3 regions of the Xenorhabdus bovienii SS-2004 genome follow, and region 1 is predicted to be linked to each of the others. Evidence: predicted binding sites of a transcription regulator. Region 1 holds the regulator's gene; each other region holds the start of a gene.
What was found. Region 1 encodes PurR, which represses purine synthesis genes. Its sites were predicted from a motif close to CANGCAAACGTTTGCNTG; they were not measured.
Positions count from the first base shown of each region.

Region 2: gcvT (glycine cleavage system aminomethyltransferase GcvT) is a predicted target of PurR. The motif match lies at 2,411-2,428, and genes of this name have one in related genera.
Region 3: purE (5-(carboxyamino)imidazole ribonucleotide mutase) is a predicted target of PurR. The motif match lies at 1,180-1,197, and genes of this name have one in related genera.

Region 1 is NC_013892.1:2,464,223-2,471,421, forward strand. Features, by position in the region: partial or broken gene XBJ1_RS19895 (DUF1289 domain-containing protein) at 250-411, opposite strand; gene gloA (lactoylglutathione lyase) at 697-1,104, shown strand; gene rnt (ribonuclease T) at 1,229-1,879, shown strand; gene XBJ1_RS10535 (Grx4 family monothiol glutaredoxin) at 1,945-2,328, opposite strand; gene sodB (superoxide dismutase [Fe]) at 2,695-3,273, shown strand; gene purR (HTH-type transcriptional repressor PurR) at 3,748-4,773, shown strand; gene punR (DNA-binding transcriptional activator PunR) at 4,777-5,685, opposite strand; gene punC (purine nucleoside transporter PunC) at 5,809-6,990, shown strand.
Region 2 is NC_013892.1:3,338,915-3,346,113, forward strand. Features, by position in the region: gene gcvP (aminomethyl-transferring glycine dehydrogenase) at 1-680, opposite strand, end outside; gene gcvH (glycine cleavage system protein GcvH) at 765-1,157, opposite strand; gene gcvT (glycine cleavage system aminomethyltransferase GcvT) at 1,209-2,306, opposite strand; gene ubiI (FAD-dependent 2-octaprenylphenol hydroxylase) at 2,678-3,910, opposite strand; gene ubiH (2-octaprenyl-6-methoxyphenyl hydroxylase) at 3,935-5,125, opposite strand; gene pepP (Xaa-Pro aminopeptidase) at 5,150-6,466, opposite strand; gene XBJ1_RS14690 (YecA family protein) at 6,512-7,090, opposite strand.
Region 3 is NC_013892.1:3,044,145-3,051,343, reverse strand. Features, by position in the region: gene purK (5-(carboxyamino)imidazole ribonucleotide synthase) at 1-560, opposite strand, end outside; gene purE (5-(carboxyamino)imidazole ribonucleotide mutase) at 557-1,102, opposite strand; gene lpxH (UDP-2,3-diacylglucosamine diphosphatase) at 1,237-1,959, opposite strand; gene ppiB (peptidylprolyl isomerase B) at 1,971-2,465, opposite strand; gene cysS (cysteine--tRNA ligase) at 2,740-4,122, shown strand; gene sra (stationary-phase-induced ribosome-associated protein) at 4,272-4,508, opposite strand; partial or broken gene XBJ1_RS13055 (transposase) at 4,964-5,218, shown strand; gene uhpA (transcriptional regulator UhpA) at 5,309-5,938, opposite strand; gene uhpT (hexose-6-phosphate:phosphate antiporter) at 6,078-7,199, opposite strand, start outside.

The DNA.
Region 1 (7,199 bases):
ATCGAAACACGGTAATTAGTCAACATGAACGATATTTAAAAATGACCTATGTTAAATAAAAAGCGTGTAATATAAATTATACATCATTTAATACTAGTAATATTTCTTATTTTTAAGGTAATAATAAACTATTATTCATGTAAGTGTTTTTTTTAAACAAATCAGTGAAAAATCAAAATAATTCAGGTTAATTCAGGTTAATATCGTATTTTTTCCTTAATTCTTTAAATTATTTAGATGACTTTAATAACATAACCTAAATATTTCTATTTTTTGTCTATCGGATAATTTCATCCACATAAACCACCCTTCTCTGCTCCGATAACATCCTCGGCAAAAACCACGGGAATCAGATTCACAACCCCCTTTGCAAGGGGTTGGAATAGCGAAAAACTCTAATTGTTCAGCCATCTAATCCTCCTGTATCTAGACCTACCAAGCACTTACCCTGTGAGAATTGACATACTGACGCAGGATAAGAACAATTGTGATAATTTAAAATTAAATAGTAATAGTATGAAATAATATATGAAAGTTGAAAGGACAAATTGAATTATTTTATCTATACAAGTTATAGTTATAGCTAACCACACATATGTAGTTAATGAGCGAAATTTCGCCATAATATTATCCCAAATAAGGACTTTCCTAAATAAGGATATTTCGCAATAAAATTATAAAGTTCAAGAGGTAATTATGCGTTTACTCCATACCATGATCCGTGTTGGCAACATGCAGCGCTCGATTGATTTCTATACTCAAGTGATGGGTATGCGTCTACTTCGCACCAGCGAAAATCCAGAGTATAAATATTCCCTCGCTTTTGTCGGTTATACCGATGAAAGCCAAGGTGCAGTCATTGAGTTAACCTATAATTGGGATGTTGAAAGCTACGAAATGGGAACCGCATTTGGGCATATTGCCTTGGGTGTGGACGATGTTGCGGCAACTTGTGAGCGCATCAAGCTCTCTGGTGGAAATGTGACTCGCGAGGCTGGACCTGTCAAAGGCGGAACAACAGTCATCGCGTTTGTTGAAGATCCCGATGGCTATAAAATCGAATTAATCGAAAACCAAAGCGGCAGTAGTGCATTAGGAAATTAACTATTTCTACATGCAAAGGGCATTCCCCATGCCCTTCATTTCTAAATTGGATAGGCATTACTTCTGCAATACATGCCAAATTTTGTCATAATATCCACTATCATGAAGTTAAGAACTGAATCAGATGTCTAATAAAAAAGATCAAAACATGCTAAGTGGACGTTTTCGTGGCTACTATCCTGTTGTCATTGATGTAGAAACCGGTGGTTTTAATGCACAGACAGATGCTTTACTTGAAATCGCAGCAATTACTTTAAAGATGGATGAAGAGGGTTGGCTGATGCCAGCTGACACACTGCATTTTCATATTGACCCCTTTGAAGGCGCTAACCTTGACCCAGCAGCGCTGGCATTCACAGGGATTGATCCGACCAATCCATTGCGGGGAGCAGTCAGTGAATACACCGCATTACATGCCATTTTCAAAATGATCCGCAAAGGTATGAAAGACAATAATTGCAACCGCGCGATTATAGTCGCCCATAATGCCAGTTTTGATCACAACTTTGTCATGGCAGCAGCAGAGCGTTCTGGTTTGAAACGTAACCCATTTCACCCTTTCGCCACTTTTGATACCGCAGCTCTGAGTGGTTTGGTGCTCGGCCAAACAATCCTGGCCAAAGCCTGTATCACAGCGGAAATACCATTTGACAGCAATCAGGCTCATAGCGCGCTGTATGATACAGACCGGACTGCCCTGCTGTTCTGTGAACTCGTTAACCGCTGGAAACGACTAGGCGGCTGGCCATTACCTTCCCCAAATAACGAATCCTGATAAATCAAGCCCCATACCTACTGAAGATGTATGGGGCTTTAACCATTATTCACCAAAATGATAAATTATTCGCTATCGCAGCCTGCCTGTTCACGGTACTTGTCAGCAGTATCTTTGATCAACGCTTGTAATTCACCACTCTGATACATTTCAATGAGAATGTCACAACCACCTACCAACTCACCATCTACCCAAAGCTGAGGAAATGTCGGCCAGTTTGCATATTTAGGCAATTCTGCACGGATATCAGGATTTTGCAGGATATCTACGTAAGCAAAACGTTCACCACAGGCAGACAGCGCCTGAACCGCCTGAGCAGAGAAACCACAGTTTGGCAGCTTTGGGGAACCTTTCATGTACAGCAAGATTGGATTTTCTTTGATCTGGCGTTCTATTTTTCCAATAGTCGTTGTTTCTTCAACCGGGCGTTCGTTTTTCTCAATACTCATCATTTTTACTTCCTTAAACCACAAGCGCTGTTTATCAGCATCAGAAAAGATTGATTCAGAATACCACTTTCTACCGCGAATTTTCTACCGCGAACTTTCTTATGTAACTTTTATGTTGCAATCTGCTATAGATGGCTATGTGATGCTTTCATCCCCTGTGATCGTTTACAATCAGTACTACAGTTCAGTTCCACTCCAAATCGCAGTTAAGTCGTATCTTTTTCCCTGTTATTTAGCTGAAAAGTTGTTAAGATAATTATCAAAATAGCAACATGATAATAAGCTTGAATTTGCTCTGCCCATGGTTGTCACCTTGTTAACCATGGCTTGTAGAGCCAAAAACCCGATATTAAAAAGGAGCATGCAATGTCTTTTGAATTACCAGCATTACCTTATGCCAAAAATGCCCTGGAACCACACATTTCAGCCGAAACTCTGGAATATCATTACGGCAAACATCATAACGCCTACGTTGTGAACCTGAACAATCTGGTTAAAGATACCGAATTTGCCGGAAAATCACTGGAAGAAATCATCAAAACATCCGAAGGCGGCATCTTCAATAACGCAGCACAAGTCTGGAATCACACTTTCTACTGGAATAGCCTGTCACCAAACGGGGGTGGTGAACCAACTGGAAAAGTTGCAGACGCTATTAACAGTGCTTTCGGCTCTTTTACTGAGTTCAAACAGCAGTTTACTGATGCTGCACTGAAAAATTTTGGTTCGGGTTGGACATGGCTGGTCAAGAAAGCTGATGGTAGCGTGGCTATCGTCAATACTTCCAATGCCGCAACTCCATTGACTGGTAAAGATAAACCTGTACTGACAGTTGATGTTTGGGAACACGCATATTACATCGATTACCGTAATGCGCGCCCTCAATATCTGGAGCATTTCTGGGCTCTGGTCAACTGGAAATTTGTTGAAGAAAATCTGGCTTAAGTTTTCTGAGATAAACGCTCAAGCCAGTTTGAAATAGCAAGGGTAGACTTTCCCAATTCCATAAGTCTTGGATAGCGAAAGTTTACCCTTAAAACAAAAGCAGGCGACGCTGCCCTTCAATTTTTTCTAGACCAGGCAAAGACTTGCTAGAGTAACAATCATTACTAATGCGCTACTGGCAGTCAATAATCCCAACTTCAAATCTATATCCATAAAACCCTCAATGTGAAAACTAAGGCCCCGCAATACCATAAACTTTAAATGGTTATTCACCCTATTACATAAAAAGCATCATTTGACATTTAGTGCATATACTTTATAGCATCGATTATTGCTTTCACTTTTGAGCTAGATCAGACAAAATTCAAGGTTTACCGCTAAATTATTGCCAGCCTTCATCCTATATAAATATACTGGCAAACGATTAACAAAGATCTATAAATTTAGACCATAAGGTCAGGAGTCTTTTTTATCATGGCAACGATTAAAGATGTGGCTAAACGCGCTGGTGTTTCGACCACAACCGTATCCCATGTTATCAATAAAACCCGTTTCGTCGCCGAAGATACAAAAATCGCAGTTTGGGCTGCCATAAAAGAATTAAACTATTCTCCCAGCGCCGTTGCTCGTAGTTTGAAGGTTAACCACACCAAATCCATCGGATTACTGGCAACTTCAAGTGAGGCACCTTATTTTGCCGAAATCATAGAATCCGTTGAAAATAGTTGCTATAGCAAAGGCTATACGTTGATTTTGTGCAATTCTCACAACAATCTCGACAAGCAGAAAGCTTATCTCGCAATGCTCGCTCAAAAGCGTGTGGATGGTTTACTGGTAATGTGTTCAGAATATCCTGAACAACTTTTGGGTATGCTAGAAGATTATCGCAATATTCCCATGGTGGTCATGGACTGGGGTGAATCTAGAGGAGATTTCACCGATGCGATTATCGATAACGCTTTCCATGGTGGTTATTTGGCCGGCCGCTATCTTATTGAACGCGGTCACCGTGATATTGCTTCCATTCCTGGACCATTAGCAAGAAATACAGGTGGCGGGCGTCATCAAGGTTTTCTCAAGGCACTGAAAGAGGCAAATATTGACATTCGGAATGAATGGATTGTGCAGGGCGATTTTGAGCCTGAATCTGGCTATCAAGCTATGTATCAGATCCTGAATCAGAAACATCGCCCCACAGCCGTTTTCTGTGGTGGCGATGTGATGGCAATGGGTGCAATCTGTGCAGCCGATGAGCTAGGTTTACGTGTCCCTCAAGATATTTCCATCATTGGTTATGACAATATTCGCAATGCACGCTACTTCACGCCAGCGCTGACAACCATCCACCAGCCCAAAGAACGCTTGGGACAGATGGCCTTCTCGATGTTACTGGACAGGATCATCAATAAACGTGAAAATGTACAAACTATCGAAGTGCATCCGCGTCTTGTTGAGCGTCGATCTGTTACAGATGGGCCTTTCATCGATTATCGCCGTTGACGATCAGTCCTCCTGCAACCATTCAGCATTAAGTGTTTCACTATCTCCAAGATAATCAAGCAACCAGCTTAATGCTGGTGAATGGCTTTTTTGCGACCATGCCAAGCAACATGGGCTATCAGGCAATGGTTGTTCAAGCTCAAGTGCGATCAATTTTCCGCGGCGGATAAGTGGTAATGCACGATGCTTGGGCACCATTCCTACACATAGACCATCCATCAGGCAAGCCAACCCAATATCCCAATCAGGCACAATCAATCGCCGTTGATTATCCAAAGCCCATGTATCACGCTTGGGCAGGCTGCGAGAAGTATCTTCCAGGCATAAACTGGAATAAGCTCGCATCTGGTCGTCATGCAATTTTTCTGCTATCGAAACCAGTTCATGTGCAGGGCTAGCAACGCATAACCACGGCATAAACCCCATATCCCTGAAACTGTATCGTTCTCCGACCGGAGAAGCGCGGGTGGCACCAATGGCGACATCAACCCGTCCATCTACCAGTGCATCCCACACACCATTAAAAACTTCAGGATAGATAAGCAACTCAATATCTGGAAAATGCCGGTAAAAATCCAGAATAAGTTGGAGCGTTCGTTCAGGTTTTACAACTTGATCAACGGCAATGCTGAACTGCCCTCTCCAACCATTAGCCACCTGCTGACATTGATGGCGAGTGTGATGCATTTTTTTGATAACAGAACGAGCTTCTTTAACAAAAATACCTCCCGCTTCCGTTAATTCTACATCACGGTGACGACGCTCAAATAAAGGTACAGCCAACCATTCTTCGAGTTGTTTTACCGTATAGCTGATAGCAGAAGGGACACGATGAAGTTCTGATGCAGCTGCACTGAAACTTCCTGTTCTGGCTACAGCATCAACAACTTCCAGCGAGTATTCAGACCACATATTTATTCCTTTCAATTTTTTTCATAACATGATGCAAATATTACCGTTTCACAAGTAAAAATCATGCCATATAGAATAAGCCTTGTATCTTCTTATCAATTACCACACCAAGTTATTAACACAATGACAACAAATAAAAATTCCATTTCATTCATGTTTTATCTCGCTGGCCTGAGTATGCTCGGCTATTTGGCTATTGATATGTATCTACCTGCTTTTGGAGTAATGAAAACAGAGTTAAATACATCAGAAAGTGCTATCAGTGCGAGTCTCAGCATTTTTCTTGGCGGTTTTGCCTTTGCTCAGTTGTTATGGGGGCAACTGTCTGACCGATTAGGAAGAAAGCCTGTTCTTATTATCGGCTTATCTCTGTTTTCCATTAGCTGTCTAGGTATGCTCTGGATAACTGATTCCACTCAACTGCTTGTATTGAGATTTCTTCAAGCGGTTGGAGTCTGCTCTGCGGCAGTTTGCTGGCAGGCTTTAGTTGTCGATCGGTATGATCCTGAACGTACTAAACGTGTTTTTGCCATGATAATGCCTCTGGTTGCCCTTTCCCCTGCACTCGCTCCTTTGGTCGGTGCATGGCTATTGTCACACGTTGGCTGGAAAATCATTTTCCTTGTCTTGATGGCTGTAACACTTTTACTGCTGATACCCACATTTTTCCTGACCAATAAACACAAAGCTATCGATACCGACTCTGATAAAAAGGGAGTTTCTTTCTTTACCTTATTGAAATCCCCAATATTCAGTGGAAATGTACTAATTTATGCTGCTTGCAGTGCTGGTTTTTTTGCTTGGCTAACTGGCTCACCAACAATTCTGGCCGATATGGGTTATGATCCTACAGATATCGGCTTGAGTTATATTCCTCAGACTCTGGCATTTATGGTCGGTGGATATGGTTGCCGTATTCTTTTGGAAAAAACCAAAAGTGAGACGGTATTTCCATTCTTACTGGCAGGTTATGCCGTCAGCATGGTGATCATTTATTTAATTTCCCAATTCTATGAACCTTCATTTATGGCTATTCTCATCCCTTTCTGCTTTATGGCAGCAATGAATGGTGCTTCTTATCCTATTGCTGTAGCAAATGCACTCTCTGTTTACCCTAAAAACAGTGGGAAGGCAGCAGCATTGCAGAATGCCCTGCAATTAGGGTTCTGTTTTGTCGCAAGCCTGATAGTCTCTGTATTCATGAAAAACCCTCTTTTATCTACCACAACAGTGATGGTTTCTACTGTTGCTCTGATGGCAATAGGGTATTGGTTGCAAAAGCAAAAATATGACAAGAAAGATTAAACATGAATTTAATAATCACGCCAAAAAATAATAATTAAGAACATTCTCATCTAAAGGTTGCGTCATAAATGTGACCTTTAGATGATTGTTTAAATATTATTTCACTCATATACTCATACAGGTTCATTATTATAAAAACTTGGAATTTGAGGCTTGTAAGGGCAATGAAGCTCTGTTTGCTTTCAGGATGAATGAGTATATATGTTTTT
Region 2 (7,199 bases), 870 kb from region 1:
TGAACTTCGCCTGTTGTACCAACCTGTTGTAGCAGGACACCGAAGACACCTTCCAGTTCCAGCACTTTTTCGGCTTTATCAACAATGACTTCAAATCCAAAGGTTTCTGCACGGGTACGAACAACGTCCAGCGTCTGTGGATGAATATCATCCGCCACAAAGAAGCGCTCTGCGCCTTTCAACTTACTGACCCGTTTTGCCATCGCCATAGCTTCAGCCGCCGCCGTGGCTTCATCCAGTAATGAGGCAGAAGCAAGATCCAATCCGGTGAGATCAATAGTAACTTGCTGAAAGTTCAGTAAGGCTTCAAGACGGCCTTGGGAAACTTCTGGCTGATACGGGGTATATGCCGTGTACCAGCCAGGATTTTCCAGCAAATTACGCAGAATAACCGGAGGAAGTACCGATGGCGCATATCCCATACCGATATAAGATTGATAACGTCTGTTCTGGCCAGCCATCACTTTCAGTTCAGCCAGCGCCTGTTGTTCTGTCGCACCTTCGCCTACAGCAGGTGGCTCTGACAATGCGATATCACGAGGAACGATTTTATTCGTCAGATCGTCAAGAGAATTTGCACCAACTGTCGCCAGCATCTCTTTTTGCTGTTCAGCAGAAGAACCAATGTGGCGACGAGTGAATTCACCTTGATTTTCAAGTTGGATTAGTGTCTGGGTCATTGATGATAATTTCCTGAAACTAGCTAAAAACGGCACACATAAAAAACGCCCCATTCACAACGTGATATGGGGCGATAGTAAGTATTATTCTTCTTCTGCCAAAAGTGACTGATAACCTTCCGCATCAAGCAGATGGGTGAGTTCACTCTCGTCAGAGATCTTAAGGCGGAACAGCCAACCCTCGTTATAAGGCTCACTGTTGACTAATTCAGGAGAACCTTCCAACTCTGAATTAACCGCGGTGACTTCACCACTCAAAGGGGCATAAATATCAGAAGCTGCTTTGACTGATTCTACAACAGCACAGTCATTACCATTATTTACAACTACACCGACTTCGGGCAAATCAACGAATACCATATCACCCAAGAGTTCCTGAGCGTGCTCGGTAATACCTACAGTGTATTCACCGTTTCCTTCCGCACGAACCCATTCGTGTGATGAGGTATATTTTAATTCTGCTGGTACATGACTCATCGTTGCCATCTCCTTGTTTTTAATTCATTAATAAAAATGTTACGACCCAAATTACTCTACGAGCGATTTGCCCATCCGTACAAAACCCGGTTTAACCACCTGAACAAGCATTTCACGGTTACGGATCTGAACAATCGCCTGTTCTCCAATTCCCTGAGGAACTCGTGCAAGAGCAATGCTGAACCCCAAAGTTGGAGAGAATGTTCCGCTGGTAATGACGCCAGAACGCATTTCACCCGCTTTATCAGTGAAGTGGACTGTTAAACCACCACGCAATACGCCCTTTTCGCGCATAATTAAGCCAACCAGTTGTTCTGTACCTACTTCACGCTGTCTTTCCAGCGCTTCACGGCCAATGAATTGGCGATCTTCCGGTTTCCACGCAATCGTCCACCCCATATTGGCAGCTAAAGGCGAAATGGTTTCATCCATTTCCTGACCGTAAAGGTTCATACCCGCTTCAAGGCGTAGTGTATCCCGTGCACCCAATCCAGCGGGTTTAACGCCTGCTGCTAACAATTTCTGCCAAAAATCAGCAGCCTGTTCTTTCGGTAACGCAATTTCATAACCTGCTTCGCCGGTATAACCGGTCGTCGCGATAAATAAATCACCAGACTGGACGCCGAAGAAAGGTTTCATACCTGCCACGGCCTGTTTTTGTTCATCATTCAGCAGGGATTGTGCTTTAGACTGCGCATTCGGGCCTTGAACCGCGATTAGTGCTAAATCATCACGCACCGTAATTTCGACGGGGTAATTCGTGGCATGCTGTTGAATCCAAGCTAAGTCTTTGTCACGGGTCGCAGAATTTACAACCATGCGATAGAAATCATCAGTGAAGAAATAGACTATCAGGTCATCAATAACACCACCGGAGACATTCAACATGCCGGTATAAAGTGCCTTGCCCTGTTCGGTCAGTTTGGTGATGTCATTTGCCAGAAGATAGCGGAGAAAATCACGGCAACCTGTGCCATGCAGATCCACAATGGTCATGTGGGAAACATCGAACATACCAGCATCAGTACGCACCGTGTGATGCTCGTCGATTTGTGAACCGTATTGAAGGGGCATCATCCAGCCATGAAAATCTACCATGCGCGCTCCGCATGCCAGATGTTGATCATATAGTGGGGTGTGTTTTGACATTATTTCCCTCTTTCCATTCTTGACATGAAAATGTTTTTGACCTGAAAAACATACGGCGTATTAACCGACAGAGGTTGGATCATGAATCAAAAAAAGCGGTTAATGACGCAAACGATACCTTGGTTTAGAAGTTATCACTGAAAATAGAAATGAACCATAAAATAAATTAGCAGCATTACAGTAATAACCTGAAAAAACACTTACTATCATGCAGAATTTTTATCTAATTTATTGCGTGAAGGCGCTCAAAATTTTTAATGAAATACAGAATACGTTCTTTTTTTATTAGAAAAAGACTAAAGTGTGAAGTAAATCAACTGAACACACTTCAGTCCTACATGAGGAAAACTAATCTTAAATGAGAAGCGGAATTAGATTTTTTCAACCGAAGAGGTTTGAGAAATCAGCCAATCAGGGAGATCATTTAGCCCCATGGCATGACGAAGCAATTGCGATTTTACTCCCGGTAAGTGATCAGCGAACGTTAATCCAATATCACGCAATAGCTTTTTAGCCGGATGATTGCCATCAAATAGCTGACGGAACCCTTGCATACCTGCCAGCATCACCGCTGCACTGTGCTTGCGGCGGCGCTCGAAACGCCCCAGATAGAGATACTGACCGATGTCTTTCCCCTGGCGGTGCAGGCGGCTCAGTTCTCCAATCAACTCTGCCACATCCATAAATCCCAAATTAACGCCTTGTCCCGCCAAAGGATGAATAGTATGTGCAGCATCCCCCAGCAGGGCTAACCGATGGGCTGCAAAGTTACGGGCATAACGCCCCATCAATGGAATGGCCTGGCGTTCACTGACTAATTCACACAGACCAAGCTGCATATCAAATGTAACGCCCAATTGCCGATTAAATAATACAGCGTCGATTACCTTGCGCTGTTGCGCAGCTTCAGCAGGCAGTGACCAGACGATCGAGCATAAATGGGGATCAGACAATGGCAGGAAAGCCAGAATCCCATCACCATGAAAGACCTGACGCGCAACAGCCTGATGAGGTTCTTCGGTACGAATCGTGGCGACCAGCGCATGGTGCTCATAATCCCAAAAGGTCAGTGGAATATCCGCATGTTGGCGCAGCCATGAATTCGCACCATCAGCACCAACAACCAGCCGTGAAGTCAGCATTCGCTCATCGGACAGAGTAATGAAAGCTTCGTTTTCTCCCCACGCGACATTTTTGAGAGATGCGGGGGTAAAAATCGTCACATCAGGCAAATTTTCTGCCTGCTGCCAAAGTGCCTGCCGGATCACATGGTTTTCGATGATGTGTCCAAGATGTGTCAGACCATTTTCTGTCGCATCGAATTTAATGCGACCAAAACTATCTTGATCCCGGACGTCCATCCCCAGATAAGCACTGGCTCGCATCGCAGTAATGTGCTGCCAGACACCAAGATGAGTTAATAACCGTTCACTGGCTGCATTGATAGCAGAAACACGCAGCGCATGTTCATCGTTAGCATGAAACGTGCCTGTCGGTGGATGCTCTTCTACAATCGCGATGCGCAAACCGCTACCCTGCAAACCACAGGCCAGCGCAAGGCCAACCATACCGCCCCCTGCGATCACCACATCAAATGATTGCATGTTTTTCTTTCCTCTTAATCTGCCTTATTCTGCCGATGAATGATGGGCAACCCAACCCAGTGTCTGATGGGCAAATAAGTCCCGCAACGGGGACAACGTTTCCATCGTCATCAGGCCAAGGTTACGTCCTATCTTCAAAGGGAAATAGTCATTGGCGAATATTCTAACCAACCCATCCGTGATACCAATCGTCGTTTCACGATCAGTATGGCGTTGCTGCTGGTAACGAGCCAAAACATCATAAGCACCAATATCTTGCCCTGAATCTGCCGCCGCTGAAATGACTCGTGCCAGTGTCATAACATCACGCATTCCTAAGTTAAAACCCTGCCCGGCAATCGGATGTAACGTTTGGGACGCATTGCCTACCAACGCCAGACGATGACTGATCTGCTGGCTGGCCGTAAATAAAGCCAGTGGATAACTATGTCGTTGACCCGTTTCCAGCATCTTGCCCAAACGCCAGCCAAAGGCTTTTTGCAATTGTTGAAGAAATTCCTCATTGCTCCAGCCGTTGATTTCCGTCTGTTTTTCCAGCGGGTGGCACCATACCAAAGCGCTGCGGCCTTCAGACATGGGCAATAATGCCAGCGGGCCATGTTCGGTAAAACGTTCAAATGCCTGTCCCTGAGGATGTTCAGACGTCAGGACATTGGCAATCATGGCAACCTGACCGTAAGTTTGCTGCTGCCACGGGATATTGCACGCTTTCGCCACGGCAGAATGGCTTCCGTCGGCAGCAACCAACAACTCTCCCGTGATCTTTTCGCCATTGTCCAGCTTGACCACAACCGAAGTATCCAGACGTTCAACGGAATTCACTTTAGCCGGACAGTGAAGTTTGACATTAGGTGCCTGTCTTAACAGATTAAACAGACGAATCCCGGCATCGTGCAATTCAATGACATTACCCAATGCCGGAATAGCATAGTCATCGGCTCGAATGTTAACGAAACCACTATGGCCTCGATCGCTGACATGAACGTGGGTAATTGGGGTGGCACAATCTTTCAGCACAGGCCAGACACCGATTTGGCTCAGGCGCTGGCATGTGCCATAAGCCAAGGCAATAGCTCTTGCATCAAAACCCTGATGTTCTTGTGTTGGTTCTGTCGATTCAATCAAAGAGACCTGTACCTGCCCCCGACTTAAGGAAGAAATAGCCAGCGCCAATGTTGCACCAGCCATTCCTCCCCCCACAATAATCACGTTCATTATGATTTCCTGATTACAGTAATTTTAATTCTGTTTCGCCTGTGCCATCAGTGCTTCAATTTCATCCGGATCTTTCACGACATGCTCGGTCAAATTCTCATTGCCCGCTTCCGTAATCACAATATCATCTTCAATGCGGATGCCAATACCACGGTATTCCGGTGGTACATCAGCATCCGGCGCGATATAAAGCCCTGGTTCAACAGTCAGCACCATGCCGGGTTCCAGAATGCGATCGCGATCTATGCCATAATGCCCGACATCGTGCACATCCAACCCCAGCCAATGACTTAAACCATGCATGAAAAATTGACGATAAGCATTGGTCTCGATCAATTGTTCTACTTCGCCATGCATAATTCCCAATTTGACCAGCCCTTCAACCATAATGCGCACCACATGTTCCGTCACTTTGCGGATACTGGTACCCGGCCTGTACAGTTCAAAAGAGACATTGATAGATTGCAGCACGATGTCATAAATTTCTCGCTGGGGACGGGTGAATTTGCCGTTAACCGGAAATGTTCGCGTAATGTCGCCGGCATATCCTTCATATTCACAGCCCGCATCGATCAATACCAAATCGCCCTCTTTCATGCGGCGCTCGTTTTCTGTGTAATGCAGAATACAGGCGTTTTCTCCTGCACCAACGATGGTGTTATAAGCAGGATAACGTGCGCCTTGACGAGTAAATTCATGATGGATTTCAGCCTCAAGCTGATATTCAAACATGCCTGGGCGACAATTCTGCATGGCTCTCGTATGAGCCTTCGCACTGATGTCGCCTGCCTTGCGCATGATGTCCAGTTCGGCTGCCGATTTGAACAGTCGCATCTCATGCAGCCACGGACGCCAATCTGCTATCATTGATGGTGCGCTGAGGTTACGACGGCTATTTTTTCGCAATGTATCCAAGGCACTGAATACGATATTGTCAGCATATTCAAACTCCCCCTGGGCATGATAAACCACGTCCAAACCATTCAGTAGCAGGTAAAGCTGTTTACTGAGATCATCAAATGGCAGGGCGCGATCCACCCCAAGTTTTTCCGGTGCGGCATCCTGACCAAGCCGACGACCAAACCAAATTTCCGCAGTTAGATCACGAACACGGTTAAACAACACGCTATGATTGTGGTTTTCATCACTTTTGATCAGAACAAGAACCGCTTTCGGCTCGTTGAACCCAGTCAAGTAAAGAAGATCACTGTGCTGGCGATAGGGATATTCACAATCTGAATTACGCCTCGCAGGCGGGGCTGCAAAAATAATGGCCGCACTGGCTGGTGCCATTTTTGACAATAATGCCTGACGACGGGACAAATATTCTTGTTTAGTCATTACCCTCTCCTGCGATTTGATTATTATTAGTTGGTTAACCGCCAATCAGTGTAGCGTTGGCTTGTCATTTTTTTTCACGCTATTTGCCGTTTTCGGTGTCGCCAAGGCAATGTAGCAGAGTTGTACTGCAACACGGACGTACTCCAATACTTCTTCCAGAGCTTGGGACAGTTCTTCCTGATCTTCGTCTTCATCGTATCCCAGCATACCGATGTTACGTAAATCAGTAACGACTTCCTGTATTTCCTGTTTTTCTGTCAACTGCGGATTCGCCACGCCTAATCCCAACAGGAAATGATTTACCCATCCCGCCAATGCATCAGCACAGTCAAAAACACTCGCCTCATCATCAGGAAGCAGTAGATTAAAAACAAAATCACTATCATCAAGTGATTCAAAGGTCGTTTCGTATAATGCCCTGATCGACTGTGCCAACGCCTGTGAAAATGCAAGGCCATCATTAGTAAGATCATGCATTAGTGTCTGCCAGCTACTATCATGATTTCCACCACATAATAGGCCACTGATTAGACCGTGCATTTCGGCGGCTGTCAGCGCAACTGACTGTTGATGCAAAATTTCATCAAATGATTGATAATTAGGTAATGAGTTTTGTATAGACATGTATATTGATCATCGTTGGCGATATAAGTTCATGCTATGCTACCATCAAGGGGAGTCGCTATACCAGACAGCACACACCGATATAAGGAGGGTTGCCTTTTGGTATTGT
Region 3 (7,199 bases), 580 kb from region 1:
CCTTCCTGATGCAGATTATGGGTCAGTGTATAAAACACGGATTGGCCTTGCACATTGCGGGCACCAACCAGTGAAACTTCGCCTGAAAACGGAATGCCTTGTTCCACAATACATTCACCGTAAATTTCGGCAGGTAATTCCGCTTCATCACCCGGTCGAATGCGCCATTGACCACGTCCATCGTAGCCGCCGGTACGGCGCTTGACGATAACAAAATCACCTAACTCCGCAAACAGTTGCGGCCATTGGCTGGGGTCGGAAAGTAATCGCCACGGTGCCGTTGCCAAACCCAAACTATCCATGAGCTGTTTTTGTGGCAGGCGATCCGCCAACAGAGGAAAAATATCACGGTTGATGAAAGCCTTATGATGGGCGAGTTCGCGGGTTAATGCGGTTTCGGGCCAGCGTTCAATTTCTGCGGTGATGACGCTGCTTTGGTATGGTACTGATTCAGGCTCGGCATCCAGCCCAATCGGATAGACAGCGATCCCCAATGGCTCGCCTGCCTGACGGAGCATCCGACCCAACTGACCATTACCCAATACGCAGACTGGTTTCATGCGTCCTCCCGTGGATCAGGATTATTCAAAACATCTTGTGTTTGTGCTGAACGCCAGTCTGACAAACGCTGAAACAGCATACCATCATGTAATGCCAGCACTTGCGCTGCCAGTAACGCCGCATTTGCTGCCCCGGCTTTTCCGATAGCCAGCGTACCAACGGGGATGCCTTTTGGCATCTGTACGATGGAGTAGAGACTATCGACTCCGCTGAGTGCAGCACTTTGCACAGGGACACCAAAGACCGGAACCAATGTTTTGGCTGCCAGCATACCTGGCAGATGCGCTGCCCCGCCTGCACCTGCGATAATCACGTCATAACCGTTTTCTTTGGCTTTCTCGGCAAAATGAAAAAGTTTATCCGGAGTTCGGTGTGCCGAAACGATCTCAACGTGAAAGGGAATATCGAGTGACGTCAAAATATCAGCGGCATGTTGCATTGTCGCCCAGTCACTTTTTGAACCCATGACAATGGCGATTTTGGCGTGGTGTTGCATTGAAGTTGCAGAAATAGCGGTTGCGGGATCAGGGCGGGCCGTCATAACTCAGATGCTCCTGTATTGGGTGTCCAGCAGAACGAATATATATGAGGAGGCGGATCATATCATGAGAATGGTACAAGGAAAACGTTTGCGTTGTTTGATTTATCGATTTTTACAGAAATTCTCAACAGGGATCAGAAGGGGAAAAACATCAGTTCAATCGACGTTTTCGTCACTTTGAACATTGAACCTTGATGATGCCATGCGCCCAGAACACCGCGATGTACGGTTTTATCCGTGATTTGAATATCATGTATTGCAGGACGGTGAGTATGGCCGTGGATCATCCAATCAACCTGATACTTTTCAAAATGCTCAATCACCGCCTGTTGATTGACGTCCATGATCGATTCAGATTTCTGGCTGTTGGCGTATTGGCTTCCTGCACGCATTTTGGCTGCGATTTTCAGTCGGATAAACAAAGGAAGAAGTAAAAACAGCCGTTGTATCCACGGCGTGTGTACCCGCTTACGATACTGCTGGTAACCTGTATCATCTGTACACAGCGTGTCGCCATGCAGGATCAGAATACGCTTACCGTATAATTCCAGCACCTTTTCCTGTGGCAACAGGATCAGACCGCTCTCTCTGGCAAATCGGGAGCCAAGCAGGAAATCACGATTACCATGAATGAAATAGCAGGAAATACCTTTTTGTTTCAGCTCGTTGAGTGCTTGGGCAATTTCACTGTGCAGGGAATTGGGGTCATCATCGCCAATCCAGTAATCAAAAAAATCACCGAGGATATATAAACTCTCGGCATAAATAACATCTTCACGCAAAAAACGCAGAAAACCGGCAGTAATTGCCGGTTCTTGCTCATTGAGATGAAGATCTGCAATAAACAGCGTACACATGTAACGATTAATTACTCGCTGATAGTGACACGTTCAACGATCACATCTTCGTTTGGTACATCTTGGTGCATACCGCTGCGGCCAGTGGAAACGCCCTTGATTTTATCAACCACATCCATACCTTCTACCACTTCGGCAAATACGCAGTAACCCCATCCGTCTGGACGTTCTGAACGGAAATTCAGAAAATCGTTATCAACAACATTGATGAAGAACTGGGCAGTTGCAGAGTGTGGATCATTGGTACGTGCCATTGCGAGAGTGCCACGGGTGTTTTTCAGGCCGTTATTGGCTTCGTTTTGGATAGGTGATTTAACCGTTTTCTGCTTCATACCGGGTTCAAAACCACCACCCTGAATCATGAAGCCATTGATAACACGGTGGAAAATTGTATTGTCATAGAAACCTTCACGGCAGTAATTCAAGAAGTTTTCAACAGTTACAGGCGCTTTATCAGTGAAAGTGTTAATCACAACATCGCCAAAGTTGGTATGAAAAGTCACCATAATAGAAATCCTAATAATAGTTTTGATTGACCCTATTTTCTAGGGTGTTCGGAACATCCGCTGTTATATCATATCTGTGATCTTGAGTCAGTACTCTGCAAGCGTCTGTGAACAAGGTCGCTCGCGGCGCTTGCAAAGCGTTTCATATCAAGGTGAAATATCTCATCTGGCTTTTCATATTCTAGTTTATTTATATCGCTGATAAAGAAGTCTATAATCAGCAGATTCGTTCGTTTTTATTACACGTACGTCACTTTTTACGGAAAACCCACCGATGCTAAAAATTTTCAATACTCTCAGTCGCCAAAAAGAAGAATTTAAGCCGATCCATGAAGGAAAAGTGGGCATGTACGTGTGTGGCATCACGATTTATGATTTGTGTCATATCGGCCACGGTAGAACTTTTGTTGCATTTGATGTCATTGCCCGTTACCTGCGCTATCTGGGCTATGATTTAACCTATGTCCGTAATGTCACTGACGTGGATGACAAAATCATCAAACGTGCCACTGAAAATAATGAAAGTTGTGATGCACTTACCACACGTATGTTGTCCGAGATGCACAGCGATTTTGATGCGCTGAATATTCAGCGTCCAGACTCGGAGCCTCGTGCCACTCAGCATATATCTGAAATCATTCAGATCACTGAAGAGCTGATCAACCGTGGACACGCTTATGTTGCGGATAACGGCGATGTGATGTTCTCCATTGATACTAATCCTGATTATGGTCTGCTTTCACGTCAGGATCTGGAGCAGTTACAGGCGGGAGCGCGAGTCGAAATTGCTGATGTGAAACGTAACCCAATGGATTTTGTGCTGTGGAAAATGTCTAAGCCGGGTGAGCCTAGCTGGGAGTCGCCGTGGGGTGTTGGTCGTCCGGGCTGGCATATTGAGTGTTCTGCCATGAACGGCAAACAACTGGGTCAGCATTTTGATATTCACGGCGGTGGTTCTGATCTGATGTTTCCACATCATGAAAATGAAATTGCACAGTCTACCTGTGCTCATGGTGGCCCTTACGTGAATTACTGGATGCATTCCGGCATGGTAATGGTCGATAAAGAAAAGATGTCCAAGTCATTGAGCAACTTCTTTACCATCCGAGATGTACTGGGATATTACGATGCTGAAACCGTGCGCTACTTCCTGCTGTCCGGCCACTATCGCAGCCAGTTGAACTATACGGAAGAAAATCTGAAACAGGCACGTACCGCTCTTGAGCGCCTGTACACTGCATTGCGTGGCACGGATAAATCGGCTCAGCCTACGGGTAGCGAAGCATTTGAAGCCCGTTTCACTGAAGCAATGAACGATGATTTCAACACACCGGAAGCCTATTCTGTATTATTTGACATAGCTCGTGAGATCAACTGCCTGAAAACTGAAAATCTGGCAGCGGCGAACGGCCTGGCTGCTGAACTGCGTAAACTGGCGGGGATACTGGGGCTGTTGGAACAGGAACCTGAACAGTTCTTACAAGGAGGGGCTCATGTGGATGATGACGTTGCCCAAATCGAAGCATTAATCAAGCAGCGTAACGATGCCCGAACAAACAAAGAGTGGGCGTTGGCAGATGCTGCGCGTGATCAGTTGAACGCGATGAGAATTGAGTTGGAAGATGGCCCACAGGGAACGACATGGCGTCGCAAATAATCAATTTTTGATTGATTACTGATTCATAAAATAACTATAAACCGCCCCATCAGTGGGCGGTTCGTTTTTAGCGCTTTTTTATCACGATAATCATTTTAGTGATAATGAATTCTGCCGCAATAAATTTTTTAGAATAAAAGCAGGCAATTTTATCGACTGGTATTCAAATGTTCAGGATAAAATGTATTTCCTGGGTGATAGGTTATTTTTCCTGAATAAGCATCTTTTTTCATACAGACAAAAGAAGAATGTCTCAGTTGTTCTGGGATTTGATGTTTACTATCACTGGAAGTGAGATTAAGAAGAGAAATTATTACCTTACGCTTGGAATTACTCAATTTATGAGGCATACCCAACAACCGTCTTGCAGCTCTATTACTTAACATAATCAACGCCTTTTCAGTTGTACGTGAGCTTCTCAGTATAGCAACTTGTTAGAAAAGCCACACATTGTAATGTTGATTATTTATCAGGATATCGCTTGTATCACATTTCCTGAGAATAAAACCGGATGAATCTATTATTTTTTCCAGTTTAATATTGTTGTGGTATTTATTTCTGATTTCTTATTTTCCGGGGTTTCTATTTTATTTGTTCTGGAGTTTAAGATAATACGATAAATTATCTGCATTATTGTTATGATTGATATTGCGGGGGTAGGAGAAAAAAAACATCGGTAGGCCGGATTCCGCTCAATGTAGCGGAACTGCGCAAGCTGCTGTCAAAGCTGATGGAAAAAGCGGGAAAGACAATCGAACAGATTTTACATTGGTCAGACTGGCGACGACGGCATCAATACCGGGCACAACAATGTCACTGTCGCGGTCGGGGAAATGATCGGCTTACAGAGCTTAAAAATCGCGGGCTGAATGATATCCTCATCGCTTGCGTTGATGGGCTGAAAGGTTTCCCGGACGCAATAAATGCCGTTTATTCAGAAACGCGCATCCAGTTGTCTATTGTCCACATGCTCCGTAATAATCTGCGGTTCGTGGCCGGGAAAGATAACAAAGCGGTCACACGCGATCTGAAAACGATTTATCAGGTTCCGACAGAAGACGCAGCGCTTCAAGCCTTGGACGCGTTCAGTGAAACCTGAGATCACCGCTATCCCCAGATAAGTCGTAGTTGGCGGGCTAACTGGGCTAATTTAACCGCCTTGACGGTCATTACTAAGAAATGGCATTTACACAAAATGGTGAACAGGGTCGAGATCACTAGTCGTAAAATAATTCACTAAACCCACGTTATTTGTTACCCCCAATTTACTCATCACATTAGCGCGATGAACATGCACTGTCTTATGACTCAATCCCAACTCGGCCGCTACAACCTTGACATCCATGCCTCTGGCAAGCATTTCACCCACTTGTCGCTCTCGCTTGGTCAAGTGATCTAATGAAGTCTGACTATTTTTTGATGACGCCAGTTTCAGCGCAATATCCGGCGTGAGATAACAGCCATTATTTGCCGTCGTACGCACTGCCTGAAGCAGCTCATCCGGACTACAGCGTTTGCTGAGATAACCACGAGCCCCCGCTTTCAATGCATTTTCTACCATAGTGACAGAATCATGAACACTGAGCATAATGCAGTGAATACCGGAAGGGAGATCTTGCAGCAATGAAAGTCCGCTCTCATCTGGCATCGAAATATCAAGAATACAAACCGTTGCTCCTGAGCCTGGCAGCCCATGTCTGGCTTCAGCACATGAACTGAATTCGCCGACGATTTCGATATCGGATTCTAAACTCATTAATTGGGCGAAACCAGAACGTACCACAACATGATCATCGACCAATGCTACTTTAATCATTGTTATTTATTACCGGATGTGGGAATCAACATAAACTACCGTTATCGATGTCGCTTCGCAATAGACTGAACATTGAGATAAAAGATAAGCAGAAAACGCCACTGCGTTCAGGCAATGGCGTCAATGTATTTCTTCAGGGTTATCGACTGCTTTTTTTTGCTTTTCGGATTTTTTTCTCTTCCGCAATGACAACAAAAGCAAGCAAGCCGATACAGATAAATGCCGAAGCATCCAGTGCAACAAAGGTACCTTTCCAGCCGGTTAAACCAAAGATGGGAACGCCATCAGCAATCATGCCCAAGCCAAGTTTGGCAAAGCTATCACCGATTAAGTAAGCAAAAGTCCCCTTAACCCCATCGGCCACACTGATCGCTTTTTTCGGTACAAAACCAACAGCAGCCACGCCGATCAGCAATTGTGGGCCAAATACCAAGAAACCGAGTACGAACAGAGAGGACAAATACATGAACTCACTGGTGGCATGTTGGTAGAATTCAAGACAGACAATAATTAAGCCCAGAGAAACACAGGCAACCAGCGCACGACGACCATTGGCTAAGTCTGACAGGTATCCCCACATCAACGTACCTACCAGCGCCCCAACTTCAAACAAAGTAAAACCGGAAATCGCGGTTTCTTTTGAATGACCCAATTCCTGATACGCATACACGGTTGACCATTGGTCAATACCGATGCGTACGACATAAAGGAAAATATTGGCGAAGCAGAGTAACCAAATCACTTTGTTTTTCAGTACGTATTCAACAAAGATCTCGCGTTTGGTCATTTGATTTTCTTCTGCCGCGATATCTTCTTCGCTGACGGCTTCATCAAATAATTCTTCGACTTTGCCCAAGCCATAGCTTTCTGGCGAATCACTGCCGTAGCGTAAACCAATAAAACCAATAATTAGGGCAATAATAGAAGGAAAAACAAACATCCCTATCACATGGCCATCAAACAGGTAATTAGCACCAAATAGTGCGACCCCGGCAGCCCCTGCCCCTCCTACGTTGTGTGACATATTCCAGAGGCCAAGGTAGGTTCCGCGTTTATTACGGGGAGTCCATTTAGTAATGGTGGAATAGCTGGCAGGCCCGCCAATACTTTGGAAAAAGCCACTGAGGGCATAACACGCCACCATCAGGAAAACGCTGATGTTGGAACTGCCCATACTCATACTGAAACCGATCATGGCAAGGCCAGACAAGATCAGCATAAAGGGAAGGAATTGTTTGGTATTTTTGCTATCGGCATAATA